Regions from separate parts of the Streptomyces sp. NBC_00631 genome, predicted to be linked through region 2. Evidence: riboswitches for the same ligand, from Rfam matches in the RefSeq annotation. Region 2 holds a riboswitch; each other region holds the start of a gene.
The links. Region 2 has a riboswitch for cobalamin ahead of OHB00_RS04335 (CbtB-domain containing protein). Riboswitches for the same ligand answer to the same signal wherever they lie in the genome.

Region 1 (10,195 bases), 7.7 Mb from region 2:
AGCCAGCGCCAGCGCGTGGAACCGGACGGCCAGGGCGGGCGGCGCGTGATCTCGCCGGTGACCAACCGCGGCGACTGCATCGGTCTGCTGGAGGCGACGCTGCAGAACGCCGACGACACCGTGCTTGCGCAGATCGAAGACGCGGCGCACGCACTGGCTTACATCATCGTCACGGACCGCCGTTTCACCGATCTTTACCACGCGGGCCGGCGCACCACCCAGACCAGCCTGGCCGCCGAGATCCAGCACCAGTTGCTTCCCTCAGCCTCCTGCTGCGAGGCTCCCCAGTTCACCCTCGCGGCAGGGCTGGTGCCGGCCGACGACATCGGCGGGGACACCTACGACTACACACTCGATCGAGACACACTGCACCTGTCCATCACCGACGCCATGGGACACGACACCCACTCCGCGCTGCTCGCCACGCTCCTGGTCGGCGCCATGCGCGGCGCCCGCCGTGGCGGCTGTGACGCACTCCAGCAGGCGCAACGCGCCCACGACGCCCTGTTGACCCACAGCCGCGGCCTGGCCACTGGACAATTGCTGTGCATCGGCCTCTCGACCGGCACCTGCGAACTGGTCAACGCAGGGCATCCCCGGCCCCTGCGCCTACGCCGAGGCGCCACCGAGGCCGAAGAGATACAGCTCGCAGTCGACCTCCCCTTCGGCGTGGCAGCCCCCCACGCCTACCGTGTCCAGGAACTCCAGCTTCGCCCCGGCGACCGTCTGATTCTGCTCACCGACGGCATGCAGGAACGCGGCGCCGGAGCCGTCGACCTGGCATCCCTCGTGTGGGACACTCGCACCTCACACCCCAGGGAAGCCGTGCGCAGCCTGACCAGCGCGGTGCTGGATGCCTGCCGGGGAAACCTCAGGGACGACGCCACCGTCCTCGTCCTGGACTGGCACGGTCCGCGGCGCGAAGACGGCTGAAGCTGTCCCCAACGCCCAGGGCACCCTGGTCGCCACCGACGAGGGGCCCGGCGAGGAGTTCTGGGCCGGCCTGCTCGCCGTCTCCGACGTGATGGGCACCGGCTGGTACGCGGTCGACGCCGTCGACGCCGCCGAGGTCCGGCCCGGCTCCACCGCCGTGGTGGCCGGCGACGGCGCGGTCGGCCTGCGCGCGGGCATCACCACCTACGCCCCCCTGCGCCGCTGGGGCGCCGGACCCGGCAAGAAGGTCGCGGCCGTCGGCCTCGGCCGAGCGCGTCCTCGCCTCCGACGTCCGCTACCGCTTCGTCATCGACACCACCACCGTCGCCTGACCCGCAGAGCCTGGCCGGCGCGGTGGGCATCGTGATCGCCCAGGCAGCCGGCCGCGACCCTGTACTCCGGCGGCAGGCTGGTGCGCTGCTACGGCCGCCTTCATGGTGTCCGGCTTCGTCTCGGGACGGCTGTCGGAGCGGCGGCCGGAAAAGGGCACCTCGTCCTGGACCTCGCCATGGCCCTCGCCATGGCCCTCGCCGTGGCCCTCGCGGGTGCGGGCGGGCTCCTGGTCACCGCGGCCCCTGCAGTTGCCGCCGGCCGCGCGCCACGAGCGCCCCCCGCACCACGCAGCAACTCGCCACCAGCCGCCGCGCCCTGGACGTCACCCTCTGCGAGGACACGTTGCACAGGCTGGACGAGATCCGGCCCGGCCACGGTGGCGAAGCCCCGGGGCGGGTGGTCGCTGATTCCCGTGTCCGACCTCGGCGTTGGCGGGGCCGCGGCCGGAACCGGGAGCCGTGCCCCCGGACCGGCTCAGGCGTCGATGATGACGGGGATGATGAGGGGCCGACGGCGGTGGGTGCGGAACGCCCAGTTCGCCACGGCGCGGGCGACGAGTTGTTCGAGTTGGCGCGCGTCCCCGACGCCTTCCTCGGCCGCGGTGGCCAAGGTCTTCTCGATGACGGGGATGACCGGCTCGAAGGTGGTGTCGTCGTGGACGAAACCCCGGGCGAGGAAGTCGGGGGCCTCGGCGAGGGCGCCGGTGTCCGCGTCGACGATCGCCACGACCGTGACCACGCCTTCGGCAGCGAGGGTGAGGCGGTCCTTGAGGGACGCTTCGGTGGCGCCGCCGACTTCCATGCCGTCCACGTAGACGTTGCCGGCGGGGACCTTGCCGGTGACGGATACGCGCCCGTCGACCAGGTCGACGACGACGCCGTCCTCGGCGATGACGACCCGGTCGGGGTCGACACCGGTACGGATGGCGAGGTCGGCGTTGGCCCGCAGGTGGCGCCATTCGCCGTGCACGGGCATGACGTTGCGGGGCTTGACGATGTTGTAGCAGTAGACGAGTTCGCCGGCGCTGGCATGCCCGGAGACGTGCACCTTGGCGTTGCCCTTGTGGACCACGTGGGCGCCCCACCGGGTGAGTCCGTTGATCACCCGGTAGATGGCGTTCTCGTTGCCGGGGATGAGGGAGCTGGCGAGCAGGACGGTGTCGCCCTTGCCGATGCGGATCACGTGGTCGCGGTTGGCCATCCGGGACAGCGCGGCCATCGGTTCGCCCTGGGAGCCGGTGCACACCAGAGTGACCTTGTGGTCCGGGAGCTTCTCCAGTTCCTTGGTGCTCACGACCAGACCGGAGGGGACCTTCAGATAGCCCAGGTCACGGGCGATGCCCATGTTGCGGACCATCGACCGGCCGACGAAGCCGACCTTGCGGCCGTGCTGGTGGGCGGCGTCCAGAACCTGCTGGATACGGTGCACGTGGCTGGCGAAGCTGGAGACGATGACCCGGCGCGGCGCGGTGCGCATCACCTGCTCGATCGCCGGGTTCAGCTCTCGCTCGGAGGTGGTGAAGCCGGGTACTTCGGCGTTGGTGGAGTCGGTGAGGAACAGGTCCACGCCCTCCTCGCCGAGGCGGGCGAAGGCGCGCAGATCGGTGATGCGGTCGTCGAGAGGAAACTGGTCCATCTTGAAGTCGCCGGTGTGCAGCACCATCCCGGCCCGGGTGCGGATCGCGACCGCGAGGCTGTCGGGGATGGAGTGGTTGACCGCCACGAACTCGCAGTCGAAGGGCCCGAAGCCGCGCCGGTCGCCCTCCCGCACCCGCACCGTGCGCGGCCGGATGCCGTGTTCCTTGAGCTTGGCCTCCAGGAACGCCAGTGTGAGCTTGGAGCCGACGACGGGAATGTCCCTCCGCTCGCGCAGCAGGTACGGCACGCCTCCGATGTGGTCCTCGTGGCCGTGGGTGAGTACCACGGCCACGATGTCGTCCAGCCGGTCCCTGATCGAGGTGAAGTCCGGCAGGATCACGTCCACACCGGGCTGGGTCTCCTCCGGGAACAGCACGCCGCAGTCGACGATGAGCAGCTTGCCCGCGTGCTCGAAGACGGTCATGTTGCGGCCGATCTCGCCCAGGCCGCCCAGGGCGATGACCCGCAGCCCTCCTTCGGAAAGGGGCGGCGCGGCGGTCAGCTCGGGATGCGGATGACTCATACCCCGACGGTACCCGGAGAGCGGGACAGGGTGACTCATTGCCTCCGTCCCCCGACGAGGGCTCGATGAGCGCGGCGCGGATACCTGGTCCTGCCACCACAGAAACACTCACCGGAGCGGGTGAGAATCAGCCGCCTGTCTGCGCGTCCGAAGCGGGACCGGGCCTGGCCGACCGCTGGATCATGGCGACCTTTCGAAAGCGACCCGGGCCCGATGACCGTCGGCCGTCAGCAGACAGGTGCCGGGCATGCCCGCCATGCGGGCCACAGGGATTCGTTTCGGTAGGTCGAGGCCAACTCGGCCGCGCGGCGGCGGCGCTCCGCGAGTTCGTCCTCCGACAGCTGCGGCGGCGGGGCGTCCTTGCCCGCGACGACATCACCGATGCGCATGAAGTACTCGTCCTGGCCGGCGGGGGTGCACATGCACAGCATGCGGGCCGGCGCACCCGAGGCGTTGCGGAAGTTGTGCGGCGCGTTGGCCGGGCTGTGTGACAGCTGACAGCACGCCGGAGCCCCGCGTTCAGCCGGTGCCGGCGGTGGTGCAGTGTTTCAGCAGGTCGACGGTGACGGGGTCGACAACCCGGTAGCGCACCACACGGCCCTCCTTCTCGCCCGCCACGACGCCGGCGGCGCGCAGCAGACGCAGGGCCTGGGAGACGGCTGGGTCGTTCATGCCGGTCGCCACGGCGAGGTCGGAGACGGCGAGTGGGCCGGTGTGGTGCAGGGCCAGCAGGAGGGCGAGGCGTCCGGGGTCGGCCAGCAGAGAGAACCGCTCGGCCCAGGTGCGGACGTGGCCGGGTTCGCCGATGGCGGCGATCGCGTCGCAGACCCGGTGGCCGTCGATGGTGCGGCGGCCGGAACGGTCGGCGGGGACGAGGTGCATGCGCGCCATCCTCCCAGGTGCACCGATGTGATCTTGCGTACCTGCGTAGCTGCGCAGGTATGCAGGGAGTATCGGGTCCCCGTACGGTGGGGGAGCCGTGGTGCTCGGGAAGACCGGTGAAAGTCCTTCGCGGATCGAGGGATTCAGGCCGGAGCGGCCCTCGCCACTGTGATCAGGGAGTTCCCGTCCCATGGGTTGTACGGTCACTGTCCGCCGACGGCGGACGGGAAGGCCGGGACGGGCACGCGGCACCTGTAAGCCAGGAGACCGGCCACGGCATCTCACGAAGTGATCCACGAGGTGCTGGAGCGTGACCTGATGGCCCTGCCCGAAAACGGGACCGAGACCGATTCTGTTTCCTTTCGCTGGCGGCGCGAGGACACCGTCAGGACGGCGGGGCTGATGGCGGTGATCGCCGCCCTGCATGTCGTCGCCTTCGGGGTGCTGTTCCTGCTCGTCGTCCCTGGGCACTACGAGATCGGCTCCAAGGCGTTCGGAATCGGGCTCGGCGTCACCGCCTACACGCTCGGTATGCGGCACGCCTTCGACGCCGACCACATCGCCGCGATCGACAACACCACCCGCAAGCTGATGGCCGACGGCAAACGGCCGGTGTCGGTGGGCTTCTGGTTCGCGCTCGGCCACTCCAGCGTGGTGGTCGTGATGGCGGCACTGGTGGCGGGCGGCGCCGCCATCGCCGGCACGCTGATGAACGACGGCTCAAGCACCCACCGGACGCTGGGCGTCATCAGTACGACCGTCTCCGGCTCCTTCCTCTACGTCATCGCCGCGCTCAACCTGGTGGCTCTCGTGGGCATCCTGAAGGTGTTCCGGGCCATGCGGGCAGGCAGGTTCGACGAGAAGGAGCTCGAACGGCACCTGGACTCCCGCGGGTTCATGAACCGGATCCTCGGCCGCCTCACCAGGTCCATCACCCGGCCCGGCCAGATGTACCCGATCGGTTTCCTGTTCGGCCTGGGCTTCGACACGGCGACCGAGGTCACCTTGATGGTGATGGCGGGGTCGGGCGCGGCGGCGGGCCTGCCCTGGTACGCGGTCGTCTGTCTCCCCCTCCTCTTCGCCGCGGGCATGAGCCTGTTCGACACGCTGGACGGAACCTTCATGAACTTCGCCTACCAGTGGGCCTTCTCGAACCCGGTCCGCAAGGTGTTCTACAACCTCACCATCACCGGGCTGTCCATCGCCGTCGCCTTTCTGATCGGCACCATCGAACTGGTCGGCGTGCTGCACGAGAAGCTCGACCTGCGCGACGCCGTGACCGACTGGATCGCCGGACTGGACCTGGGCAACGTCGGCTATGTGATCGCCGGGCTGTTCGTCGTGGTGTGGGCCGCCGCGGTGGCGTACTGGAAGCTGGCCAAGGTGGAACAGCGGTGGGCGGCCCGGCTGGGAGAGGGCAGCTGACACTTCAGGACCGGCTGCGGGCCGGGAAGCCCCGGCGCTTCCCGGCCCGCCGTCTCGTGTGTGTCCCGAGCGGTGGCGGACGTACCGATGCCCGCGACGACCTTCAGGTGCAGACGCGGTTTCACCGCGTCGGTGCCGACGATCGCGGCCTGCGCCTTCGTCGCCGCGTCCTGCCGCTTGCCCGGGTCGGACTCCGTCCCGGCGGCGACCAGCCCGTCCGCGTTCTTGTCGCACAGGAAGGCCGGGTTGTAGGAGCCGTCGCGGGTGAAGTCGCCGGCGAGGACCGTGACCGGGTCGCCGGTGTCGAGCATCATGCTGCCGGAGCACCTGGGCGGTCTCCGGCAGCTCTGGCCGGTCGCCGTAGGCGGCGATGGTGACGCTCCTGCCCTCGGGGCTGGTGGCCTCCGCCCGGCCGGCCGGCTCGGTCCGCTTGCCGGCGGCCCAGGTCAGGGCGGGACCGAACGTCCGTTGTCTCAAGCGCTACCTGGCCCGGGAGGTCTTCCACCCGGTCGGACAGCTGCAGTCGGCCCCCCCCGCTCACAGGGGCTGTCGTGACACCTGAAAGCGCGACGAGGCCCTGCCGGTCCGGTCGGCGGGGCTCCGTCGTGCGCGGCTGGTCAGGATGGGTGGGAGCGTGTGCAAGGGCTCCGTCATACCCCGGCTCGCCGCTTTCTCCCGACCTGACCGCCGGAACCCTCCTCGGCGATCTGATCGGCGACTACGAACTTGCCGTCGGCGGCCACTGACCCCGCTGCGGCTGCTCGCCTGCGACTCACGTGAGGCGAGCAGCCGCCCTGTCCGCCGCCCATCGCGGAAGGCGTTGCGTACGTCGTTGAGCGGTCGGCGGTCGCGGAGTCTGCACGCGCTCGCGTACGGCGCCTGCGTGCGGCCGGCGCCTGCGCGGTGCCGAGGGCGCCGCAGCCCGGGTGCGAAGGAAGCCGCCGTGCGTCGGTTGGGTGACCTGGAGGGGACCGGGCCTGGGGCTGCACGCACACCTGTACCCGTCAGCAGGCGCAGCGGTGCTCATGCAGGACGCCCTCGTGGACGAGCCGGACCCGGCGGGCGCGCCGGCCGGTTTCGTGGAACAGATGAGTACGGAGGAAGTGGACGCGATACGCTCGGCGCTCCGAGCGGTGAAGAGGCGGAGTAGCGCATGATCACAGCCGCGGGGCTGGCCGGATACGCGGTCCTGGTGGGTGCCGTGGTGCCGCCCCTGCTGGCCAGGGCCCCGTGGGCGCACCGGGCGCCGGCTGCCGCGGTCCTGGCATGGCAGGGCCTCATGGTCACGTTCGTTGTCGCCACCGCCCTCTCGGTGTACCACGTAGTGACGGCCGAACAGCATGTGCACGACGGAATGATCGGGCTGCTCACTGCATGTGGACTGCCCGCGGACGCCTCGTCGGCGGGCGACGCGCCCCTCACCTTCGACGCCGCCCTGGCGATCGCGGCACCCGTCGTGGTCGTCCTGCTGCCGGCCGGGTGGCTGGTCCGGTGCGCCTGGCGGGCGCGACGTGCCAGCAACCGCCAGCTGGACATGCTCACTCTTGTCGGCGAACCCGCGCCCGAGTACGGCGCCACGATCGTCGACCACGGCATTCCCGCCGTGTACTGTCTGGCCGGACGCCGCGCCCGCGTGGTCGTCACCAGCGGCGCGCTGGACATCCTCACCGAGGAGCAGCTGCGCGCGGTACTGGACCACGAGCGCGCCCACATCGCGGGCAGGCATCACCTGTTGAAGATCCTGGTGGACGCGTTCTCGCGTGCGTTCCGCGGTCTGCCGCTCGCCCGGCACGCCAAGGAGCAGACGAGCCTGCTGCTGGAGATGATCGCGGACGACCGCGCCCTGCGGCATCACTCCAGGGACGCGCTGGCGACGGCGATGTGCGAGGTCGCGGCGGGACGAGCGCCGGCGGCGGCTCTGGGTGCGGGTGGATCGGGGGTCCTCATCCGGCTGCGGCGCGTCCTTGTACCGCAGCCCCGGCCGCACCGCGTGGCATGGCTGGGCATCGTTGTGGCCACTGTCGCAGCTCCGCTGCTGCCCCTGACGGTGGCGTGCGTGCCCTGACTCCTACAGGACCCGCACCGTCCCCAACAGGTCGCGTACTCGCGCAGGATCGGGCGCGTCTGCGGCACATCAGTCAGTTCTGCCGGGGCTGTGAGACGCGACGGGTGCGACCGGACCGGGCGACCGTGATGAGGATCGCCGCGGCCAGGCCGTACAGGCCCAGGGTGGCGGCGGTCCGGGCCGGGCGTGCCCCTCCACCCTGGGGTGGAGATTGATTGTCCGCCCCAGGATTGATCCTTCCTCGGGGCCTGCCTGCTGAAATGAATACGTGATTGCCGCGTTGCCTCGCATCTGTCCCAGCCCCCACGGCAAGCCGCTCCCGCCAGCGGGAACCGCTGAGGTCTTCCGTGTTTTCGCCCGCGATCTGGCTGCCGGTCGCCGCTCCTGGGACATCGAGACAGCCCGCTTCGTAGCAACCCAGTTCGACCAGCTAGCCGCGGAATGGGACACCGGCCGAGCCACCGGCCGAGATGACCCTCTGCGCGACGCTCTGGAACGCGGCGGTCCCTTCCCTGACGGCCCGTGCTTGGAGATCGGGTCGGGAACCGGCCTGTTCACCCCGCTGCTGCGCGGAGTCTTCCCACGCGTGATCAGCGTGGATCTCTCCGAGCAGATGCTCCACCAGGCCGCCGGACGCTCGCTGATGCGCGTGCGCGCCGATGCCGGCGGCCTTCCGCTGGCGGACGCCCGGGTCGCGGCTGTGGCAGCCATCGACATGCTGCTGTTTCCCGCCGAGACCGCCCGCGTGCTGGCCCCCGACGGTGTGGTGCTGTGGATCAACCAGCTCGGTGAGGACGGGCCGCTGTACTTGCCCGCCGCAGAGGTCGCTGCGGCTCTGCCCGGTGACTGGTCGGCCATCGAGGCCAGTGCCGGCTGGGGCAGTTGGGTGGTACTGCGCCGCGGTCACTGAACCATGCCAGGAGCAGTGAGAGCGCGGCGGTCGCCGGCGACCTCGTGAACCGGTGGCGCCCCTCGTCATGGCTGCGCCGGAGACAGCGGCTCCTCGCAGAGCGGGGTTTCGGAGGATCCCGGCCGCTCCCTCCCGGCGGGCCTGCGGCCACATCGGGCGGGCGAGTGCCCGAGTGTGCGGTGCGCTCCAAGTGGCCCACCCGACGCCGGTGCGCGGCGAGTCGTCCCCGTAGGTGCTGAACACCGCGGGTGCTCCGCTCGCCACCGCGGCCGTCGGCCGGCCCATGTGGGGTATGGGGAAGTCGTCGTGGCACTACTGTGCTAAGGAGATTCGTCATGACGGTTGGCCGGGGAATGATCTACTCAGGGTGCCGGCCCCCGCCTGTCAGGAGCCTCGACGTGTGCCTGATCAAGAAGGTCCTCAACAAGAAGATCCTCGTCCCACTGGCCGTCGCCGTGGCCGGGACGCTGGCGGTGCCTGCCTCCTGGGACCTTGTGACCGTTCCTTTTTTGGTCCTGCTGGTCTGTCCGCTCACCGTGTTGGTGATGATGCGTGACCGGCGCGCGGGCGCGGGCGCGTCCGTCACCGATGCCGGAGGGTCTGAACCCGGGCCGACCATGCTCACCGACGAAGCGATCGAGGCGCGGATCCGCGCTCTGCAGGCGGAGCTGCGCCACCTGAAGGCCACCCAGGCCCGCCGGGCAGAGGAGGCCGCCACGACACACGGCAGCCGGAACCCCGGCGGCCCGGACCAGCCCGGCCCGCCCACGCGGTCTTCCTGATCAGGAAATTGTGCGGGCCCGGTGCCTCAGCGCACGATCAGCGTCCCTTTCATATTGGCGTGGTAGGTGCACACGAAGGGGTAACTGCCGCTCTTCGCCGGGGCGGTGAACGTTCCCGTCCTGCCGGGGGCGACTCTGCCGGTGTCGAAGACCTTGCCCTGCGTGGCGGTCACGGTGTGTGCGGTGGAGTCGTCGTTGACCACAGTGACCTTCTGGCCCGCCTTCACGGTCAGGGTGGTCGGCGTGAAGGCGAAGTTCTTCATCGTGATCTGCGGGGCCCCGGCCGTGGTCGCGGACGAGGCGGGGCTGGGGGCCGTGGCAGTGGACGTCGCTGTGGAGTTGCCGTTCCCACTGGAGCAGGCGGTCGCCAGCAGCAGGGCGGCGGCTGCCGCCGACACCAGGGAAGCGGTGCGCCGGCGGTGAGGTGTGGACGACATGGGAGCAGTTCCTTTGCGGTGGATCAGGCTGCGCGCCGGACGGGGTCTGCGCTGTCGAGGGCGGCGGGTTCCCGAGGGACCGGCGTGGGGGAGGGGGCCGCGCTGGGCAGCCGGAGTCCCTTCAGGGACAGTGCGTTGACGGCGACGATGAAGCTGGAACCGGACATGGACGGCGCGGCGATCTCGGGGCGGAGCACCAGGCCGAAGGCCGGTTCGAAGACACCTGCGGCGATGGGCAGGCGAGAGCGTTGTAGCCGATGGCCCAGCC
Region 2 (10,195 bases):
GGCGGCGAAGACCTCAAGGGCGGTGACCTTGGCGGGCTCGGACAGGGCGTGGGTGTCGGCGCCCAGGAAGAGGGGGCCGTCGGTGCCCTGGCCGCTCCGGTACTCGCAGATGGCCTGGCTGGTGGCCGCGATGTGGTCCTCGTTGAACGCGGTCGTCAGCGACGATCCGCGGTGTCCCGAAGTGCCGAACGCCACCCGCTGGCCCGGGTCGGACGGGTCGGGGTGCAGTGCGTAGTAGGCCGTGACCAGCCGGGCCACGTCGACGAGGTCCTCCGGAGCCGCCGGCCGGCCCGCTCGCTCATCCGGCATGAGTCCACTTCCTCCGCAGTCGTTGATCGATCGCTCGCGGCCCATCTTTCCCTGTCAGCGGCCGCGGACGCGAGTGCGGCGCCGGTCGCGCGCCGAAGACACGGTGGGTTCACGACCGGTTCACAGCAGTCTCACCGCGTTCGGGGCCCGTTGTTCGAAGATGTCGAGCAGCCAGTCGAAGACGGTGGCTCCGCGCCCGGCGCGGGCCTCGGCCAACTCCGCGGCGACTGCGGCGCGGTTGGACGGGTGACAGCGGGCCAGCCGGATCTCCAGCTGGCGGGCGGTCTCCGCATGCCCCAGATACGCACGGGACGTGTCGTGGTCGCGCCACTCGAAGACGAAGTCGCGGTCGTCGGGCGTGCCGAAGCCGCCGCTGAGGCAGTCGGCGAACGCGTCGAGGTTACGGCCGAAGTAGCCGCCGGGCCCGTTGACCGCTTCGCCGATCACCCGCCAGAAGTCCTCCAGGGTCGTGATCGCGGTGCCGTCCAGTACGTAGGTCTCCGTCACGGCCCGCAGGATACGACGGCGTACCGGCCGCAAGCATTGGTTGCGGAGGAGATCACCCCGCCAGGACCACAGCCCGCCGCATCGATATATCGTGATACTGCTCAGACTGTATCGATGACATTGACGCAGGAATCGAGGGGTTCGGGATGTCGACCGAGCACGCCACCAGTCCCTTGCAGGATCCCCGGGTCCAGGCCGTACTCGACCGGATCCAGGCCGAGCGCCGCCGTCCCGCCGGAGGCGGGCCGCGCGGCGGCACCCGGGATCCGTACGCCTTCACCGACGTCGGCTTCTCCATCCACCCCGCCCAGGGCGACCTGATCTATCTGCTGTGCCGGGCCGTCGGCGCCACCCGGGTCGTCGAGTTCGCCACCTCTCTGGGCGTCTCCACCCTCTACTTCGCCACCGCGGTCCGGGACAACGGAGGCGGCACGGTGATCGGCTCCGAGATCGTCCCGGAGAAGGCGGCCGCCGCCCTGGGCCACCTCGCCGAGGCCGGCCTCGCCGACCTGGTGGACCTCCGGATCGGGGACGCCCGCGAGACGCTGCGCGACCTGGGCGGGCCCGTCGACTTCGCGCTCATCGACGGGTGGCCGGTCGACTCCGGCCCCTCGCTGGCCCGCCAGGTCATGGAGAACATCGCACCTCAACTGCGCCCGGGCGCGCTGGTGATGAACGACAACGCCGAGCCCGACTACCTGGACTACGTCCGCGACCCGGCCAACGGCTTCCGCACCCTCTCCCTGCCGCTCAAGGGCTCGACCGAGCTGTCCGTGCGGGTCGGACCGTCCGTCGGGGCCTGAGACCGGCACGTGCGGGCCGAGTCGACGGACGCGTCGGGGCGGGACGGGTGAGCGAACGCGCGAGGGCCCCCGGACGGATCCGGAGGGCCCTCGCGTGTCGTTCGGTGTGCCGGTCAGCGTGGAGCGGGCGCCGTGCGCGCGGCGGCCGGCGCCTTCGCCGGCTTCGGGTTGAGGACGCGCTCGGCCAACTCGCCGAACAGCAGGCCGAATCCGCCCCACAGCGACACCTGGATGGCGAGCGCCGAGAGCCGGAACCGCCACAGCAGGGTGGCCGGGAAGTCCTTCGGCACCTCGTTGACGACCGGCAGGAACTGGTACGCCAGCCCGATGACGACGCCGAACGCGACCACCGCGAGCACGGTCGCCCACCAGGTGCCCAGCCGTGGCCGGAGCCGCTTGCCGAGGATGGTGGCGGCGACCGCGAGAAGCACGCTGAGCAGCATCATCAGGAAGTACAGCGTGGTCCGCTTGCCGATGGTGTCCGGGTCGCCCACCGACGGCGGGTTGGCCGGGTACTTCAGGAACGGCACCACGTACACGGCGACGAGCGCGCAGCCGGACAGCAGCAGCGCGGTCGCCCGTGGCGAGAAGCGGCCGACGCGGCCGAGGGCGAAGGAGTAGGCCAGGGCGGCGATGCCGCCGAAGGCGACCCCGTAGACCAGGACACCGGTGGCCAGGCCGGCGGTGGACTGCAGGGAGCGGGAGACGACCTCCATCTCGTGCTCGTGCGAGTGGGCGTCCTCGAAGCTGATCGCCTTGTCGACGTTCGGCTCACCGAGCAGCCAGGCGACGACGAGGGCGAGCAGACCGGCGGCCAGACCGGCCAGCATGCCCCGCACCAGGAGGCTCCGGACCGTTGCGGAGTTCATGGGTGGTACGGCGTCCCTCGCGTCAGTGGCAGGGGAAGCCGAGCAGGTGGCGGGCGTCGTGCACCCACTCGTGGACGTCCGTGCCGCTGAACACGGAGGTGGCGCCCTGTTCGGCGCCGACGAAGTAGAGCAGGACCAGCATCAGGATGCCGAAGAAGACCGCCCAGGGAGCTATCGCGGACAGCGGCAGCTTGGCGGGAACGGCGGGGGTGGTGGCTGTCGGCGGAGCGACGGTCTGCGCCATGGCAGGACCTCCTCTGGGAGTTCGCGTCCCATCTCGGTGGTGCACAGGACGACGGCCACGGGTCTGACTCACAAGCAGCCCTCGGGCTCTTGCACACAGTGGCGCGACCGTTCCGGATTTCCACCGGCTTCCGTCTCGCCGTCGTCGATATCGGACAGACCGTACCGCGTGTCAGGGGCACGGCCAAGACCGCCTCACCAGCCGTGATCTTCATCTCGCCCCTGGTGAGCGGCGCCCGGGCGGGTCAGGCGGGCGGGGCCAGACCCAGTTCGCGCTCGCCGAGCGGGGCGAAGAAGCGGTCGACGACGGCATCGGTGACCTCGGCGAGGGTGGCCGGCGACCAGTGCGGGGTGCGGTCCTTGTCGACGACCTGGGCTCGGATGCCCTCCACCAGGTCATGGGTGGCGAGAGCCGCGCAGGAGACGCGGAACTCCTGGTCCAGGACGTGTTCCAGCGAGCCGAGGCGCCGGGCCCGGCGCAGTGCCTGGAGCGTGACCTTCAGGGCGGTGGGCGACTTGGACAGCAGGGTGTCCGCGGTCTCCTTCGCCGCCGGGTCGCCGTGCGCGAGCAGCCGCTGGACGATCTCCTCGACCGTGGCGGCCGGGTAGCAGGCGTCGATCCACGCCCGGTGCCCGGCCAACTCCCCGTCCGGCGCCTGCCGCACCTGCCGGGCGAGCGCCTCGGGCACGGGCAGGACGGCGAGGTCGGCGACGAACGCGGGGAGCGAGCCGGACGGCATGTAGTGGTCGGCGAGTCCGCACAGCAGGGCGTCGGCGGCGCCGATCTGCCCGCCGGTCAGCGCGAGATGGGTGCCCAGTTCGCCCGGCGCCCGGCCGAGCAGATACGTCCCGCCGACGTCGGGCACGAAGCCGATCCCGGTCTCCGGCATGGCGATCCGCGACCGCTCGGTGGCGATCCGGACGCCGCCGTGCGCCGAGACGCCGACGCCGCCGCCCATCACGATCCCGTCCATCAACGCGACATACGGCTTCGGGTAGCGGGCGATGCGCGCGTTGAGCCGGTACTCGTCCCGCCAGAACGCGGCCGCGGCCGACCCGTCACCGTCCCGGGCGTCGTCGTGGACGGCACGGATGTCACCCCCGGCGCACAGGCCGCGCTCCCCTGCTCCGGTGATGACCACGGTCTGGACGGCAGGGTCGTGCTCCCAGGCGGTGAGTGCCTCGTCGACGCGGCGCACCATCGCGTGCGACAGCGCGTTGATGGCCTTCGGCCGGTTGAGCGTGATGTGCGCGGCCCGTCCGCTGACGTGCAGCAGGACGTGTTCCTCGGCGCCGGTCATCCGGACACCTCCGCCGGGCCGCGGGCCACGATGAGGCGCATGGTCTCGTCGGTTCCTTCCGGGGTCGCTGGACGGGTGGGTCACGGACGATCATCTCGCGACCGTCCGGTCCCTGACACACCGGCCCTTCGCGCATCGCTGGGGAGACCAGGCGGTGCCCGGCGGCCGCCGCGTCCTCGGGGTCCACCGTCCCGGCCACAGCCGGGCCACGCCGAAGGCCGCCTCGACCACGAGGAAGGACCACAGCAGGCACGGCTCGCCGTGGCCGAGCGCGTACGCCTGCCAGGTGGCGAATACGACCGCTTCGCCGATCACCGGCCCGGCACCGAGCCCGGTCCATTCGGCCGGTACCGACGGAGCGGGTCCCCTGGAGGTCCGGTGAACCCGCAGGGAACTCTTGGTCATGGGTTTCCCTGGACGGCCGTTCGAGTACAAAGGGCTGCCTAACATGAGGCGATCACGAACGGTACGAATCCCCGGGAGCTCGGGATGGTGTTGTCCGGCCTCAGCTGGAGGTCGTTGCGTCCCTGGGCGGTCGTCGGTGTCGCCGTCGTATGCCTGGTGGCCGGGTTTCTGGCGCTCACGCACGACTCACGCCCCGCACACGCCGCCCCGGCCGCGCTGCCGCACACCACCGTGGAGGTGTCCGCCAGCCGCTGCGGCCGCGGATGGAGCACGCCGGTGCCCGGTGTCCAGGTCTTCGACCTGCACAACCCGACCGACGGGTCGGCCGAGGTCCTCCTGGAGGACCCGAAGAGCCAGGCCGTGTACGGCGAGGTGGAGGACATCGGGCCGGGCACGACCCGGGAGCTGACCGTCCGGCTCGGCAAGGGCGCGTACGCGTTCAAGTGCGTGCCCGACGACGCCGACGCCGTCACCGGGCCGACCGTCCGCATCGCCAGGGGCCGCAGCGGCCCGGCCGCGGCCCCGGTCACCGAGCACGACCTGATCCCGCCGGCGCTCGCCTACCAGAAGTGGGTGGGCGGCGGCCTGTCCGACGTCGTACGGCTGACGACGACCCTGCGGGCCGCGATCGACCGCGGCGATCTCGCCGCCGCCCGCACCGCCTGGCTGCCGGCGCATCTGGAGTACGAGCGGCTGGGCGCCGCGTACGACGCCTTCGGCGACGCCGACGGCGCGATCAACGGCACGGACGCGGGGCTGCCCGGCGGGGTGCACGACAAGGACTTCACCGGTTTCCACCGCATCGAGTACGGGCTGTGGCACGGCGAGTCCGCCGCCGGCCTGCGCGGTCCGGCGGCCGCGCTGGTGAAGGCGGTCACCGCGCTGCGCGACGACTGGGCGCAGACCCGGATGGACCCGGCCCAGCTGGGGCTGCGGGCGCACGAGATCCTGGAGAACACGGTGCAGTTCGAGCTGACCGGCCGTACCGACTACGGCAGCGGCAGCAACCTCGCCACCGCCCGCGCCAACCTGGACGGCACGGTGGAGGTCATGTCCCGGCTGCACCCGCTGCTGGCCGGCCGGTACTCCGGTCTGGCCGGTCTTGAGAGCGAGCTGAAGCGGGCCGGCACGAGCCTCGACGGCTTCGGCCACGGCGGCACCTGGACGCCCCTGGGCAAGCTCGGCCACCGGCAGCGCGAGGACGTCGACGCGGTCCTCGGCGACCTGGTGGAGCGGCTGGCGTCGGTGGCGACCCTGTGCGATCCGCGGAGGACGGTATGAGCGTGAACGAGACGAGCGGACGGGGCGGAGTGGGCCGCCGCGGGTTCCTGCGCGGCGCGGCCCTGGCGGGTGCGGGGCTGGCGGCCGGCGGCCCGGCCGCCCCCGCCACGGACACCGCCACCGCTGCCGCCGCCGCCACGACCGCGATCGCTCCCTTCCACGGCGTCCGCCAGCGGTCCGCGATCGCCGCGCCCCGCCGGACGACCGTGTTCACGTCCTTCGACGTGACCGCCGAGAGCCGCGCCGACCTGACCGAGCTGCTGCGCACACTCACCGAACGAGCCCGTTTCCTCACCTCGGGCGGCACCCCGGACCCGGTCGGCGTCACCGGGCCGCCCGCCGACTCGGGCGTCCTCGGTGAGCAACTGCCGTCGGGTGCGCTGGCGGTGACCGTCGGCGTAGGCGGCTCGCTCTTCGACGACCGGTACGGGCTCGGGAGACTGAGGCCGCGCCGGCTGACGACGATGCCGGCCTTCCCGGACGACGACCTGCGGCCCGAGTGGTGCCACGGCGACCTCAGTTTGCAGTTGCACGCGGACGACACCGACACCGTGCTGCACGCGCTGCGCGACATCGCCCGGCACACCCGGGGCGGTATGCAGGTCCGCTGGCGGCTGGACGGCTTCACCAGCCCGCCCCGCCCGACCGGCACCCCGCGCAACATGTTCGGCTTCAAGGACGGCACCGCCAACCCGCAGACCGCCGACGCCCGGGAGATGGACCGGCTGGTGTGGGTCGGCGAGGACTCCGGCGAACCCGGCTGGGCGGTCGGCGGCAGCTACCAGGTGGTACGGCTGATCCGGATGCTGGTGGAGTTCTGGGACCGGGTCTCGCTCAGCGAGCAGGAGCGGATGTTCGGCCGTTCACGCGAGTCCGGGGCGCCCCTGGACGGGAACGCCGAGCACGACACGCCCGACTACGCCGACGACCCGAAGGGTGACGTCATCCCGCTGGACGCGCACATCCGGCTGGCCGACCCGCGCACCACGGCCACCGCCGACCAGCGGATCCTGCGCCGTGCCTACAACTACGACCGGGGCATGGACAGCAACGGCAACCTCGACATGGGCCTGCTGTTCAGCTGCTACCAACAGGACCTGGCCCGGCAGTTCGAGACCGTGCAGAGGCGGCTGGCCGGGGAGCCGCTGGTCGACTACGTCTCCCCGTTCGGCGGCGGCTACTTCTTCGCCCTGCCCGGCGTGCGGGACCGGAACGACTGGTACGGACGCGCCTTGCTGACCTGAGCTTGTCCGAACAACTTCAGGGCATTTCCGTAACCCATACAGTCAACACACAGTCAAGATTTGCCCCAGCATCCCTGACCCGGTGTTCATTCACCCGCCATCATGACTCCGCCGGAACGCCCGCAAACGAGCGAAGCATCCCTGCCTGTACGACGCAGTGACGTTCATGCCCGGAGGGGAACCAGCATGGCCAGCACAGGAAGACGAACGGCGATGAGGAGCCTCGGCGCTCTCGCGGGGGCCGCCGCACTCACGGTCCTCGGGGGTACCGCGCCCAGCTGGGCCGCCGTACCCGCCGGGCACAGCGGCGGCTCGTCGACCGCCACCCCGATCAAGCACGTGGTCGTGCTGTTCGACGAGAACATCTCCTTCGACCACTACTTCGCGACCTACCCCAAGGCCGCGAACACCGACGGCACGAAGTTCACGGCGTCCAAGAAGACCCCGAAGGACATCGACACCCTCGCGCACGCCGGGCTGCTGACGAAGAACCCGAACCAGTACCTGCCCAAGCGGCTCACCCCGGCGCAGGCGATGACCTGCGACCAGAACCACTCCTATGGGCCCGAGCAGCTGGCCTACGACGGCGGCAGGGCCGACCAGTTCGTGCAGAACACCGAGGTCGACAAGTGCAGCGGCGGCCTGTTCGGCGAGCCGGGCCTGGTGATGGACTACTACGACGGCAACACCGTCACCGGTCTGTGGAACTACGCCCAGCAGTACGCCCTCAACGACCGCTCCTACAGCTCGGTCTACGGCCCGTCCACGCCCGGCGCGCTCAACCTGGTCTCGGGTCAGACGCACGGCGCGATCTCGGTGGACTCGGTCACCGGCAAGCAGACGTCGACCCCGGACTCGTACGCCATCGCCTCCCCGAACGCCAAGGGTGTCGGCACGGTCGTCAACGACCCCGACCCGGCCTACGACGACTGCTCCGACAAGGACCACACCAGCACCAGCGCGCTGGCGTCGCTGCAGGGCAGGAACATCGGTGACCTGCTCAACGCCAAGAAGGTCACCTGGGGCTGGTTCCAGGGCGGCTTCCGCCCGTCCACGGCCTACAACGGCGCGTCCGGCTCCTACGCGAAGTGCGACACCACGCACACCAACGTCGGCGGCGCCTCCGTGGTCGACTACAGCCCGCACCACAACCCGTTCTCGTACTACAAGTCGACGTCCAACCCGCACCACCTGGCGCCGAAGAACGTCAACGAGATCGGCCACAACGGCCAGGCCAACCACAACTACGACCTGACCGACTTCACCGCGGTCGCCAAGGCGGGCAAGCTGCCGGCCGTCAGCTTCCTCAAGGCCGGTGAGTACCAGGACGGCCACGCCGGCTACTCCGACCCGACCGACGAGCAGCACTTCCTCGTCAACGAGATCAACACCATCCAGAGCTCGCCGCAGTGGAAGTCCACCGCGATCGTCGTCGCCTACGACGACTCCGACGGCTGGTACGACCACGCCTACGCCAAGCCCCGCAACGGCTCCAAGGACACCACGGTCGGCTCCAACGGCAAGGCCCTCGACAGTGCCGCCTGCCAGGCCGGCCCGGCCGCGTCCGGCGGCTACGCCGACCGCTGCGGCCCCGGCACCCGGCAGCCGCTGCTGGTCATCTCGCCGTACAGCAAGGTGAACAAGGTCGACCACACCCAGACCGACCAGTCCTCGATCACCCGCTTCATCGAGGACAACTGGCACACCGGCCGCGTCGGCGACCACTCCTTCGACGCCACCGCGGGCTCGCTGACGAACATGCTCGACTTCCGGCACCCCAACAACAAGCAGGTGCTGCTGAACTCGGACGGCTCCGTCAAGCACATCGGCCCGATCCGCCACGTCTCCCCGGTGAGCACCCACATCACCCCGGGCCCGGCGATGGTGAACACGGCCGCGACGACCGGCTCCGGCCAGTTCCCGGCCCTTCCGGTCAGCCTCGGCGTGGGCGCCCTGCTGGCCGCCGGCGCCACGGGCACGTACCTGACGCTGCGCCGCAGGCAGCGCACGGCCGCCTGACACCACCCCGCCCCGACCCGCTCGGCACGGTCCACCTCCCCGGACCGTGCCGAGCGGCGTTTCCGCGCCCGGTTCTGCCGCCCAGCACTGCGGCTGGCCGGACATATTCCCCCTTTCGGACGGAACGCGGCATTCCTGGAACGTCGGCCGCGTCTCGGAAGTCCTGTCGAGTGAAAGGCACGAACCACAGAACAACACGGGGGTGCTCGACCTTGACCGACATCATCGACAGGATCACCGAGAACGGCGCGGGACCAGCGGCGCCGAGCCGAACAAGGACGTCGCCGCCCTGCCCGCCTGGACGGTGACCCACCTGCACGCAGCCCAGACCGGCGGGGGCAACGACGGCTGGGCGGACAACGCCGTCGGCTCCGGCGACGCCCAGCTCTCGGAGTACCCGAACGACCGCCAGGCGGTGCGGAGGTGGTACCACGACCACGCCATGAACATCACCCGGTGGAACGTGCACACCGGCCTGTACGGGACCTACCTCGTCCGTGACGACGAAGAGGACGCCCTCGGACTGCCGTGCGGGGAGCGGGAGATCCCGCTGCTGCTCGCCGACCGGAACCTGGACACCGACGAGGACGGCCGCCTCAACGGGCGGCTGCTGCACAAGACCGTGATCGTCCAGCAGCAGAACCCGGAGACGGGCAAGCCGGTCACCGTTCCGTTCACCGGGCCGACTTCCAGCTGCTGGGCCGCGACGCCTACGACGTCTCCGGCTTCGACCCGGCGGTGGACGCCACCACCAGGCCGATCGCGTTCGACCCGGCGACGCGGCTTGCGCCGACGCCGAACGGGCTCGGCCACAAGGACGTCTTCCGGGTGCCGGGCGGTCAGGTGCTGCGGGTGATGGGGCAGTTCGACGGTGCGTACGGCCGCTTCATGTACCACTGCCAGCTGCTCGAACACGAGGACATGGGCATGATGCGGCCCTTCGTGGTCATGCCCGAGGAGGCGATGAGGTTCGACCACGGCGCGGCCCACGGCGGCCACGGAGAGGGCCACAGCGGCTGACCCCGCGACGCGCCGCACGCCGGCTCCCGGCGGTCGTCCGGGTGCCGGCACGGCTCCGTTGGAACCGGTCATGGTGGTGCCGATCGTGGTGGTGCCGGGACGTCCGCGCCGCCGGTGCCGCCGGGAGGGCCGTCGGTCGTGCCACCTCGGGGACCGGCGTGGGGCGCGTGCGAGCGCCGACAGCCGGCTCGGTG
Region 3 (10,195 bases), 1.9 Mb from region 2:
CGAGGATGCCGCCGTCCAGGAGCCGCAGGACACCGGCGCCGCCCCGGGCGCGCAGCCAGCCGGTCGCGGCGGGCAGGGCGCGGTGCCAGCGCACGGAGCGGCCGTCGGTGTCGGTGACGAGCCCGTCGTCCCAGACGGTGATCGCCTGCCCGCGCGTGGGCAGCACGCTGAGCGGGCGGCGGCCCACGCGGGCGTACCTCCACCGCAGGGTCCGCCCGTCGTACGCCTCGACGAGGTCGCCACGCGCGCGTGCGCCGGGCGCGGGCGGGCCGGGCGTGAGGTGGTCGCCGTACGGGGCGGGGCGGATCCGGTGGGCGCCTGTGACGAGCAGGAGCACGGCCGCGAGGAGGAGAGCGAGGGCGAGGAGGCCCTTGAGGGGGGTGCGGGCGGGGTGTCCTCCCGGGAGGCCGGACGGAGGCTGCCTCGGGACGGCGGTCGGATTCCGGTGCCGGACGGCGGTCGGAGTCCCGTGCCGGACGGCGGTCGGAGGCTGCTCCGGGCGGTCCTCCGTGTCGGACGGCTCGGTCCTCCCGTGCTGCAGAACGGCCACCCCTCACTCCTTCGGAGCCCGGTCGGGCGCCTCTGTGCCTGCGTCAGGCGCAGAGCGTAGCCACGCCCGTGACGAGCGGGCGGACGTGACGCGGGGGCGGGGCGGGACGTCGCCCGTTCGGGCGGCGCGAGCAGACGGCAGTCCCCCCGGTGGCATGTACCGCACCTCACGGGCTCGTTGAGAGGTCGCGGTCCGACCGAGAAGCAGCCGGCCGGCTGCTTCCGATGAGGCGCTGACCTGCAACGTCGGTCCGGGCCTGAGGCGTTGTCAGTGCCGGGTGCAAGACTGGGGACCAGGCCGGAACGACGGCTTTCGGGGACCGACGCACAAGGGAGTGATCGGGATGGCGGGCACGAGTGGCGGGCGGCCGAGCATCTATCCGTCGCTGCTGTACACGGACGCGAAGGCGGCGATCAAGCAGCTGACGGAGGCCTTCGGCTTCACCGAGCTGTCGGTGTACGAGGGCGAGGACGGCATGGTGCTCCACGCCGAGCTGGTGCAGGGCAACGGCGCGATCATGCTGGGCTCCAAGGGCCGCGGCGGCCGGTTCGACGCGGCGATGGAGGGCGCGGGCCCGACGGGGGTGTACATCGTCGTGGACGACGTCGACGCACACCACCAGCGCGCCGCGGACCACGGCGCCGAGATCCTGATGCCCCCGACGGACCAGGACTACGGTTCGCGGGACTACATGGCCCGGGACGTCGAGGGCAACATCTGGAGCTTCGGCACGTACGCCCCGGAGATAGCCGCCTGATCCGGCATCCCTAACCGCCGGTGTGCACCTGGAAGGCGGCCCGGCGGACGGCTTTGGCCAGTGCCGGGTCGGGGTGGGCGGCGGCGAGCGCGACCAGGACCTGCACCGTGCGCGGGTGACCGACCGCGCGCACCTCGTCGAGCAGCGCGGGGACGGTGGGCTGCAGTGCCGACTCAAGGTGGCGGACGAGCAGCGGTGCCTCACCGTGGTCGGCGACCGCTGCGGCCGTGTCCACCCAGAGCCAGGTCGCCTCTTCCCGGGTGAGCACCTCGTGGGCGTCCTCGGGGTCGACCCCGTCGTGCTCGGCCAGCCACAGCAGGGCATAGGGCCGCAGGGTCGGCTCGTCGACGACCGCGCGGACGTCCGGTTCGGCGGGGGCGCCGACGACCCGCAGCGCCTCGAAGGCGAGGCCGCGCAGCAGGGCGTCCTCGCCCCGGGCGGCGTCGACGAGTTCGGTGACGGCGCCGCCGACGGGGCGGGCGGCGAGCCAGGCGCGGTACTCGGCGCGGGCCGCGTTGGGGCGCAGCTGGGCGCAGCCGCGCAGCATCTCCTCGGCGGCGACCTCGATGTTCCCGGCGGGGCTCTGCGCGGCGACGCAGATCTGCTCCAGCTTGACCCAGACCGCCCAGCTGCCCAGCGGGGTGAGGGTGGCCTGGCCGTCTCCGTAGGTCAGCGCGCCGACGGAGGCGAGGGCGTGCAGGGACCAGTCGAGGAGGGGGGCGAGTTCGGCCTCGTCGGCGGGGGCTGGGTCCTCGGCCGGGACGTGGGCGGCCGGGGCGGCGTCGGCGGAGCGCACGGCGGCGAGGGGCTTGGCGGTCCCGGTGCCGTTCTCCGTCTCGTAGGGGACCTCGCAGCGTTCGGTGCGCAGTTCGGTGACCCGCTGTCCCAGCAGATCCAGGAGCTGCTCGACCGGGACGGGACCGGCGGACAGCTGGAGGAAGGAGAGCACCTGGGGCATGGCCGAGACGACCTCGGCGACGGCGGCCGGCTCGAACTCCGCGGGCTCCGGGTGAGCGAGCGACCACGCGTCGAAGAGGGCGACCCAGCCGCGCAGCACGGCGCTGTCGTCCCGGTCCCAGGCGCGCAGGCGCCAGCCGGGACGCGCGCTGTCGCCGTGCACCTCCACCAGACCGGCGAGGCGGGCGGTGTCCCAGTCGGCGCGGACCTGAGCGACGGTCAGGCCCAGGTCTTCGGACGCGCGTTCGGCGGACGCGTCGGACAGGGTGGCCTTGCCGTCGGCGGTCGCGCCGTCGCTTCCGGGCCCGAGTGCGGCGTCGGCCCAGTGGGCGACGCGGGCCGCGCCGGCCAGGCCGGAGCGTGCCATTCTGGCCAGCTCGGCGGGGGCCGGGGTGCCCTCCGGCGGGCGGGGTGCGGGGCGGCGCGCGGGCCGCTGGTTCATCGCTCGGGGGGCGGCGGCCAGGGGTCGCGTTCGGACGAGTCGAAGCCTTGAGTCGCGCGGGATACGGGACGTCACGGGTGCAGTCTTCCGGTTGACGGTCCGAAAACCCAAACGGAATGTCACGGCGGGCGACGGGGCTGGCCAACGCACGGGGTGGGAGGGGAGGCGAGGAGACGTGTTCAGGCCAGTGGTACGGGCTTAAACGGAACCTTTGGAACCGGCCGGAATCGGGGTCTCCGGCTTGTGACGAGGAGCGGCCGGGGAGGCGGAGGGGAAGGACCGGCGGGTGCGGGAAGAATCACATCGGGGGTTGTCATGGGAGCCGAAGGGGCGCGCGCGGCGAGCCCACGCGCCGAGGGTCGCGCACATCGGGGAGCGCACATCGGGGTGCACACGCAAGCACACGCCCAGGGGGGCGCACGCCCCGGGGTGTCACATCAGGGGCGTGAGGAACCGGCGCAGTCGCTCCTCGTACTCCTCCGGGTCGGCGTTCCACATCGCGCCGTGCGGGGCGTCCGGGACGGTGTGCAGGGCCACCCGGTCGGGCCGCCGCTCGGCGAGCCGCCGGGAGTACGCCCAGGGGGCCACGGTGTCGTCCGGCCCGTGCACGATCAGGGTGGGCACGGTGAGGTGTTCCGGGTCGACGGGGTCACCGGCATGGTCGGCGTGCAGGCGGGCGCGGCCCTGTGCGGCGCGCACCGCGAGCGGCAGCAGGGGCTCGGGGGTGTGCCGGGCCTGGGCGAGGGCGCGCAGGGTGGCTTCCCAGCTGAGCACCGGGGAGTCGAGGACCAGCCCGGAGATCCGCTCGCGCAGCGCCGAGTGGGCGGCGGCACGCAGCGCCATGGTGGCGCCGGTGGACCAGCCGTACAGGACGACGCGGCGGGCGCCGTAGCGGAGGGCGTAGCGGATCGCCGCGTCCAGGTCGCGCCACTCGCTCTCACCGAGGTGGTTCAGGCCGTCCGGGGGGCGTGGCGCGCCGAGGTCGCCGCGGTAGGCGAGGGCGAGCACCGGCAGGCGCAGGGCGTGCAGGAACGGCATGACGTTCATGGGGTGCTCGCGGGTGGTGCCGAGGCCGTGCACGGCGATCACCCAGGTCTCCCGGTGGCCGGGCACGAACCAGGCGGGCAGCGGGCCGAGTTCGCCCGGCAGGTCGATGTCGGCGTACTCCAGGCCCAGGGCCGTGCCGGGGTTGCCGACGTGGACGTTGGCGGTGAGCCAGGCGTTGTCTCCGGTCTCGAACGTGCCGTGGGTCACCCGCTCCAGCCGTCGTACGACGGTGTCGGCGGTGTCCGCGGCGGACTCCAGGACGGCGCCGACGACCGCGTGCGAGCCGTCGCCGGCCAGGCCGTAGGTGCCGGGGCGCAGCGAGGCGAGGTCGCGGGTGAGGGTGATGCGGCCGGCCGCGGTGCCGTGCACGGTGAGCCGGGGTTCGGTGGGCAGGGGCCGGCCGGGCGGTGCCTTCAGCGCGGCGTCACTGGCCAACCGCCCCGCGGCCACGCCGGCCGCACCGGCGGCGAGTACGGCACCGACGGCGGCGGCCGTGACTTTGACTGGGCGCACCTGTCCAGTGTCCGGGCGGACTCCGGTGTCGGCCAGTGGAGGAAGGAGAAATCGACGAAGCCACTGGACCCGTCTTCCCGTCAGGCCGGGGTTCACCCCTCTGTCTGGCCGTATCCCCTCAGCTTCTCCTCCGCCTCCGCCACCTGGCCGGGCGAGAGCAGGGTCGGGGTCAGGCCCGGGACCGTGGATGCCGTCAGCCACAGGTGGCACATCCACTCCAGCTGGGCGGTGCGGTCGTAGGCCTGGGTCAGGGTGGTGCCGTAGGTGATCGTGCCGTGGTTCTGGAGGAGGCAGCCGGAGCGGTCGGTCAGGGCGCGGAGCATGTTCTCGGCCAACTCGTCGGTGCCGTACGTCGCATAGGGGGCGACCCGGACGGCGCCACCGAGGGCGGCGGACATGTAGTGGATCGCCGGCAGCTCGGGGACGAGCGTGGAGACGGCCGTCGCGTGGACGGCGTGGGTGTGGACGACGGCCCCGGCGCCGGTGCTGCCGTAGATCGCGAGATGCATCGGCAGTTCGCTGGTCGGGACCAGGGTGCCGAGGACCTGGCGGCCGGCGAGGTCGACGCCCGTGACGTCGTCGGGGGTGAGTCGGTCGTACGGCACGCCCGACGGCGTGACCAGCACCGTGTCGCCGACGCGGACCGAGACGTTGCCGGAGGTGCCGACGACCAGCCCGTCGGACACCGTGCGGCGGGCCGTGGCGACGAGTTCCCGCCACGCGTCAACCTCCGCCGCCCGCGCATCCCGTCTTCGGGGCTCCGCCACCCCCTGTGCGCCGCCGCGCCCGCCCCGTTGGTCACGCTCGTCCCGCCGGTGTTCAGCCATGGCCCGATCCTGCCAGCCGGCGCCTCAACGGCCCTGCACGGCGGGGCACTTTAGGCCGGACGTCCGGAATCCAGTAGAGCGCAAAACCCCACAAAGGATTCCATTTCTAGGCTTGGCCGAAGATCACCGATCATACGCCGATCTTCCAATATTCTCTGGACGATTTTTCGTACACGCCGCCATTCCGGGGGGAAACGTGGCCCGTGACCGCACTCCGTCGACCCGCCACCGCATTCATGTCCTCGCGGCGGCCGCGGCGGCACTCGCCCTCGCGGGGACCGCGCCCGCGCTCGCCGGGACGCCGGCCTCCGCCGCGAGCACACCGAGGGGGCACGACGTCTCCTCGCACCAGAAGAACGTCGACTGGCCGGACGCCAAGGCGAAAGGCGCCGTGTTCGTCTACATCAAGGCGACCGAGTCCACCACCTACCGCAACCCGTACTTCGGCCGGCAGTACAACGGCTCCCGCCAGGCGGGCCTCGTCCGGGGCGCGTACCACTTCGCCCGGCCGGACCAGTCGTCGGGCGCCGCACAGGCCGCGTACTTCGTGAGCAACGGCGGCACCTGGACGGCGGACGGCTGGACGCTGCCGCCCGCGCTCGACGTCGAGTACAACCCGTACGACAAGAAGCACAGGTGCTACGGCCTGAGCCCGTCCGGGATGGTCGGCTGGATCAGGTCCTTCAGCGACGAGCTGCGGCGGGAGACCGGCCGGCGGCCGGTGATCTACACGACGACCAACTGGTGGGACCTCTGCACCGGCGGCAGCGGCGCGTTCGCCGCCGACCACGCGCTGTGGATCGCGCGGCACGGCTCGGCGGAGGCGGGAACGCTGCCGGCCGGATGGTCCTCCTGGACGTTCTGGCAGTACGGCAACAGCGGCAGCCTGCCGGGTGACCAGAATCTCTTCAACGGCTCACCGGGGCGGCTGAGGGCGTTCGCCCGGGGCCACTGACCAAGCGGCGACTGGGTCGCCGGACCGGAAGCGGAATGACGACCCCCCATCACTGACACCCCTAAGCCCACCCCAGTTCACCTACCGTTCACCCAGGTTGCCTACGGTCCAACAACCAATGACTTCGAAAGATTGCCTGGGTAAATGGAAAGCTTCTCGCTGATCCTCGCGATTGTGGTGGTCACCGCACTCGCGTTTGATTTCACGAACGGTTTCCACGACACCGCCAACGCGATGGCCACGACCATCTCGACCGGCGCGCTCAAGCCCAAGATCGCGGTGACGATGTCCGCCGCGCTCAACCTGGCGGGCGCCTTCCTCTCCGTGGAGGTCGCCAACACGATCTCGAAGGGTCTCGTCGACGAGAACGGCATTCGTCCCGAGGTCATCTTCGCCGCGCTCGTCGGCGCCATCCTCTGGAACCTCGTCACCTGGCTGGTGGGCCTGCCCTCCAGTTCCTCGCACGCCCTCATGGGCGGCCTGATCGGTGCCACCGTCGCCTCCGCCGGCTTCGGCGCGGTCCACGGCGACGTGCTCGTCACCAAGGTCCTGCTCCCGGCGGTCGCCGCCCCCGTGGTCGCGGGCCTCGCGGCGATGCTCTCCACCCGGCTCTCCTACACGATCGGCAAGAACGCCGACGACAACGCCACCCGCAAGGGCTTCCGCGCCGGCCAGATCGCCTCCGCCGGACTGGTCTCGCTCGCGCACGGGACCAACGACGCGCAGAAGACGATGGGCATCATCACCCTCGCGCTGATCGCGGGCGGTTCCATCGCCCCCGGCTCGAACCCTCCCACCTGGGTCATCCTCTCGGCCGGCCTCGCCATCGCGCTGGGCACCTACATCGGCGGCTGGCGCATCATCCGCACCATGGGCAAGGGCCTGACCGACCTCCAGCCGCAGCAGGGCTTCGCCGCCCAGACCAGCGCGGCCACCGCCATCCTGGCCTCCTCGCACCTCGGCTTCTCGCTCTCCACCACGCACGTCGTCTCCGGTTCCGTGATGGGCGCGGGCCTCGGCCGCAAGGGCGGCACGGTCCGCTGGTCCACCGCGACCCGCATGGTCGTCGCCTGGCTGCTCACCCTCCCGGCCGCCGCGCTGGTCGGCGCCCTCGCCGAGTCCGTGACGGACCTCGGCGACTGGGGCACCGCGCTCGTCGCCGTCTTCCTGGTGGCCACCAGCGCCGGCATCTGGAAGCTGTCCCGCCGCGAGGTCGTGGACAGCGGCAACGTCAACGACGCCGACACCGCCGAGCCGGCCGGCGTGGTGACCACGGCGATCGCGGCCGTGACCCCGCCGCCCGCCGGCCCGGTCACCGACGATCTCGTCGCCACCATCCCCGCCCCCGCTACCGCCCCCGCCGCTCCCGCGACCGACCCGGCCGCCACCGTCTGACCCCCGAGGAAGAAGCGACATGAACATCGACTGGGCAGCCATCGGCTCCGTCTTCGGCGTCAGCCTCGTGGTCACGGTGGGCCTGGTGGCCCTGTTCACCCTCGGCATCAAGGGCCTCTCCGCCCGCGAACGCGCCACCGCCCAGGGCGACTCCGCCGCCCTGGCCGTGACGGCCGCCTACCTCTGCTTCGCCGGCTGCGCGGCCGCGGTGGCCTACGGGATCCACCTGATCGTGGCGAAGGCCTGACACAACAGGGGCTCGCCCCCACCGAAGGCTCCTCTCCATCCGCTCGGAGAGGAGCCTTCGGCATGCCCCACAGACCTCGGCAGGTAACCGGTGTGGGCCTTCCCACACACTCCCCTCCCAGGTCAACGGCAAGTTGACGGGTCTTCCAGGGGCGTGGTGGACTTCCGGAGCCATGTACGGCGGCAAGGGAGGAAGCCGGTGTGAATCCGGCGCGGTCCCGCCACTGTCACCGGGGTAGCAGTCCCCGGAAGCCAGGAACTCTCACCGCCGGTCTCGTCGAACCAGGGCGCGGACACCCTGAGTGAGGACATATCGCCATGCACGGCTGCCGTTCGAGGTTCAGTACCCGGTCGTTCCCCCACCCCGCGGCCGGCTGAGCCGATGGGTGCCGATCGCGTCTTCGCGTACGGCGCCGCCGCCGGCCTTCTCGGTGATCTGCTGCTCGGCGATCCGCGCCGGGGGCATCCGGTCGCCGTGTTCGGCCGGACGGCCGGGGCCGTGGAGCGGGTGCTGTGGCGGGACCACCGCGGGTGGGGCGCGCTGCACACCGCCGTGTGCGCCGGCGGCGCCGTGGCGCTGGGCGCCGTGGCCCAGCGGATCGTACGACCGTCCACCGCGGCGTCCGTGGCCCTCACCGGCGCGGCCACCTGGGCCGTGGTCGGCGGCACTTCGCTCGCCCGCGAGGCCCGCGCCGTCGGGCGGGCCCTGGAGGCGGGCGACGTCGAGGCGGCCCGCGCGCGGCTGCCGCATCTGTGCGGGCGGGATCCGCAGGCCCTGGACGCCGACGGGATCGCACGGGCGGTCGTGGAGTCCGTCGCCGAGAACACGAGCGACGCGGTCGTCGGGGCGCTGGTGTGGGGGGCCGTTGGGGGTGTGCCGGGGCTGCTCGGGTTCCGGGCCGTGAACACCCTGGACGCCATGGTGGGGCACAAGTCGGCCCGCCACCGCCGGTACGGGTGGGCTTCCGCGCGGCTGGACGACGTGGCCGGATGGCCGGGGGCGCGGCTCACCGCCGTGCTGGCCGCGGTGTCCGGAACGGACCCCAAGGGAGCGGTACGGGCCTGGCGGGCCGATGCCGCGAAGCATCCGAGCCCCAACGCGGGGCCCGTGGAGGCGTCGTTCGCGGGGGCGTTGGGGGTACGGCTCGGGGGGACGTTGTCGTACGGGGGGCGAGTGGAGCATCGGCCGGTGCTGAACGGGGAGGGGCGCGCTGTGGAAGTCGCTGACATCGATCGGGCGGTGCGGTTGTCGCGGCGGGTGGGATGGCTGGCGTGGGGGGTGAGCGCGGCTGCGGCCCTGCTGCGCGGATCGCTTCGGGGAAGGGCGTCATGAACAACGGAGGCCTCCTCGTGGCCGGTACCACCTCCGACGCCGGGAAGAGCGTCGTCACCGCCGGTATCTGCCGGTGGCTGGTGCGGCAGGGTGTGAAGGTCGCGCCGTTCAAGGCGCAGAACATGTCCCTCAATTCGTTCGTGACGCGTGACGGGGCCGAGATCGGGCGGGCGCAGGCCATGCAGGCGCAGGCCTGCCGGGTGGAGCCGACCGCGCCGATGAACCCGGTGCTGCTCAAGCCCGGTGGCGAGCAGAGCAGTCAGGTCGTGCTGCTCGGCAAGCCGGTCGGTGAGCTGAGTGCGCGTGGCTACCACGGCGGGCGGCAGCAGAAGCTGCTCGGGACCGTGCTCGACTGCCTCGCCGAGTTGCGGGGCACGTATGACGCGGTGATCTGTGAGGGAGCCGGCAGTCCGGCGGAGATCAACCTGCGCCGGACCGACATCGTGAACATGGGGATCGCCCGGAATGCCGGGTTGCCCGTGCTCGTGGTCGGGGACATCGACCGCGGGGGCGTGTTCGCGTCGTTCTTCGGCACCGTCGCCCTGCTCTCGCCCAAGGACCAGGAACTCGTCGCCGGGTTCCTCGTCAACAAGTTCCGGGGTGACGTCTCCCTGCTGGAGCCGGGCCTCGACATGCTGCACGGGCTCACCGGGCGGCGGACGTACGGCGTGCTCCCGTTCCGGCACGGGCTCGGGATCGACGAGGAGGACGGGCTGAGGGTGTCGTTGCGCGGGACGGTGCGGGAGTCGAACACCGCGCCGCCCGTCGGCGAGGACGTCCTCCGGGTCGCCGTCTGCGCGATACCCCTCATGTCCAACTTCACGGACGTGGACGCCCTGGCCGCCGAACCGGGCGTCGTGGTGCGGTTCGTGGACCGGCCTGAGGAGCTGGCCGATGCCGATCTCGTCGTGGTTCCGGGAACCCGCGGGACGGTTCGCGCCCTGGAGTGGCTGCACGAGCGGGGGCTCGCGCGGGCGCTGCGGCGCCGGGCCGCCGAGCAGCGGCCCGTGCTCGGCGTCTGCGGTGGCTTCCAGATCCTCGGTGAGCACATCGAGGACGACGTCGAGAGCCGCCGAGGCCATGTCGAAGGGCTCGGGGTGCTGCCCGTGCGCGTCCGGTTCGCCCGGGAGAAGACGCTGACCCGGCCCGTCGGGGAGGCCCTCGGCGAGCGGG

Region 1: linked by a shared signal. The riboswitch ahead of OHB00_RS39520 (HoxN/HupN/NixA family nickel/cobalt transporter) and the one ahead of OHB00_RS04335 (CbtB-domain containing protein) in region 2 are both predicted to bind cobalamin.
Region 3: linked by a shared signal. The riboswitch ahead of OHB00_RS12785 (cobalamin biosynthesis protein) and the one ahead of OHB00_RS04335 (CbtB-domain containing protein) in region 2 are both predicted to bind cobalamin.

The regions. Positions count from the first base shown of each region.
Region 1 covers NZ_CP107734.1:8,644,339-8,654,533, forward strand. Annotated here, with positions in the region: gene OHB00_RS39495 (PP2C family protein-serine/threonine phosphatase) at 1-933, shown strand, start outside; partial or broken gene OHB00_RS39500 (IMP dehydrogenase) at 938-1,132, shown strand; gene OHB00_RS39505 (ribonuclease J) at 1,741-3,426, opposite strand; gene OHB00_RS39510 (hypothetical protein) at 3,654-3,848, opposite strand; gene OHB00_RS39515 (ArsR/SmtB family transcription factor) at 3,946-4,308, opposite strand; cobalamin riboswitch at 4,390-4,599, shown strand; gene OHB00_RS39520 (HoxN/HupN/NixA family nickel/cobalt transporter) at 4,627-5,733, shown strand; gene OHB00_RS39525 (hypothetical protein) at 5,625-6,047, opposite strand; gene OHB00_RS39530 (M56 family metallopeptidase) at 6,887-7,798, shown strand; gene OHB00_RS39535 (methyltransferase domain-containing protein) at 8,325-8,708, shown strand; gene OHB00_RS39540 (hypothetical protein) at 9,107-9,490, shown strand; gene OHB00_RS39545 (cupredoxin domain-containing protein) at 9,517-9,927, opposite strand; gene OHB00_RS39550 (HAD-IC family P-type ATPase) at 10,049-10,195, opposite strand, start outside.
Region 2 covers NZ_CP107734.1:909,340-919,534, forward strand. Annotated here, with positions in the region: gene pgm (phosphoglucomutase (alpha-D-glucose-1,6-bisphosphate-dependent)) at 1-309, opposite strand, end outside; gene OHB00_RS04320 (barstar family protein) at 430-816, opposite strand; gene OHB00_RS04325 (O-methyltransferase) at 963-1,619, shown strand; gene OHB00_RS04330 (CbtA family protein) at 1,733-2,488, opposite strand; gene OHB00_RS04335 (CbtB-domain containing protein) at 2,511-2,732, opposite strand; cobalamin riboswitch at 2,769-2,910, opposite strand; gene OHB00_RS04340 (enoyl-CoA hydratase/isomerase family protein) at 2,977-4,032, opposite strand; gene OHB00_RS04345 (hypothetical protein) at 4,123-4,437, opposite strand; gene OHB00_RS04350 (EfeM/EfeO family lipoprotein) at 4,522-5,718, shown strand; gene efeB (iron uptake transporter deferrochelatase/peroxidase subunit) at 5,715-6,962, shown strand; gene OHB00_RS04360 (phospholipase C) at 7,176-8,981, shown strand; partial or broken gene OHB00_RS04365 (multicopper oxidase domain-containing protein) at 9,232-10,001, shown strand.
Region 3 covers NZ_CP107734.1:2,777,371-2,787,565, forward strand. Annotated here, with positions in the region: gene OHB00_RS12745 (hypothetical protein) at 1-550, opposite strand, end outside; gene OHB00_RS12750 (VOC family protein) at 894-1,307, shown strand; gene OHB00_RS12755 (hypothetical protein) at 1,318-2,706, opposite strand; gene OHB00_RS12760 (alpha/beta hydrolase) at 3,139-4,266, opposite strand; gene OHB00_RS12765 (class II aldolase/adducin family protein) at 4,359-5,093, opposite strand; gene OHB00_RS12770 (lysozyme) at 5,290-6,048, shown strand; gene OHB00_RS12775 (anion permease) at 6,193-7,443, shown strand; gene OHB00_RS12780 (hypothetical protein) at 7,463-7,690, shown strand; cobalamin riboswitch at 7,830-7,972, shown strand; gene OHB00_RS12785 (cobalamin biosynthesis protein) at 8,072-9,022, shown strand; gene OHB00_RS12790 (cobyric acid synthase) at 9,019-10,195, shown strand, end outside.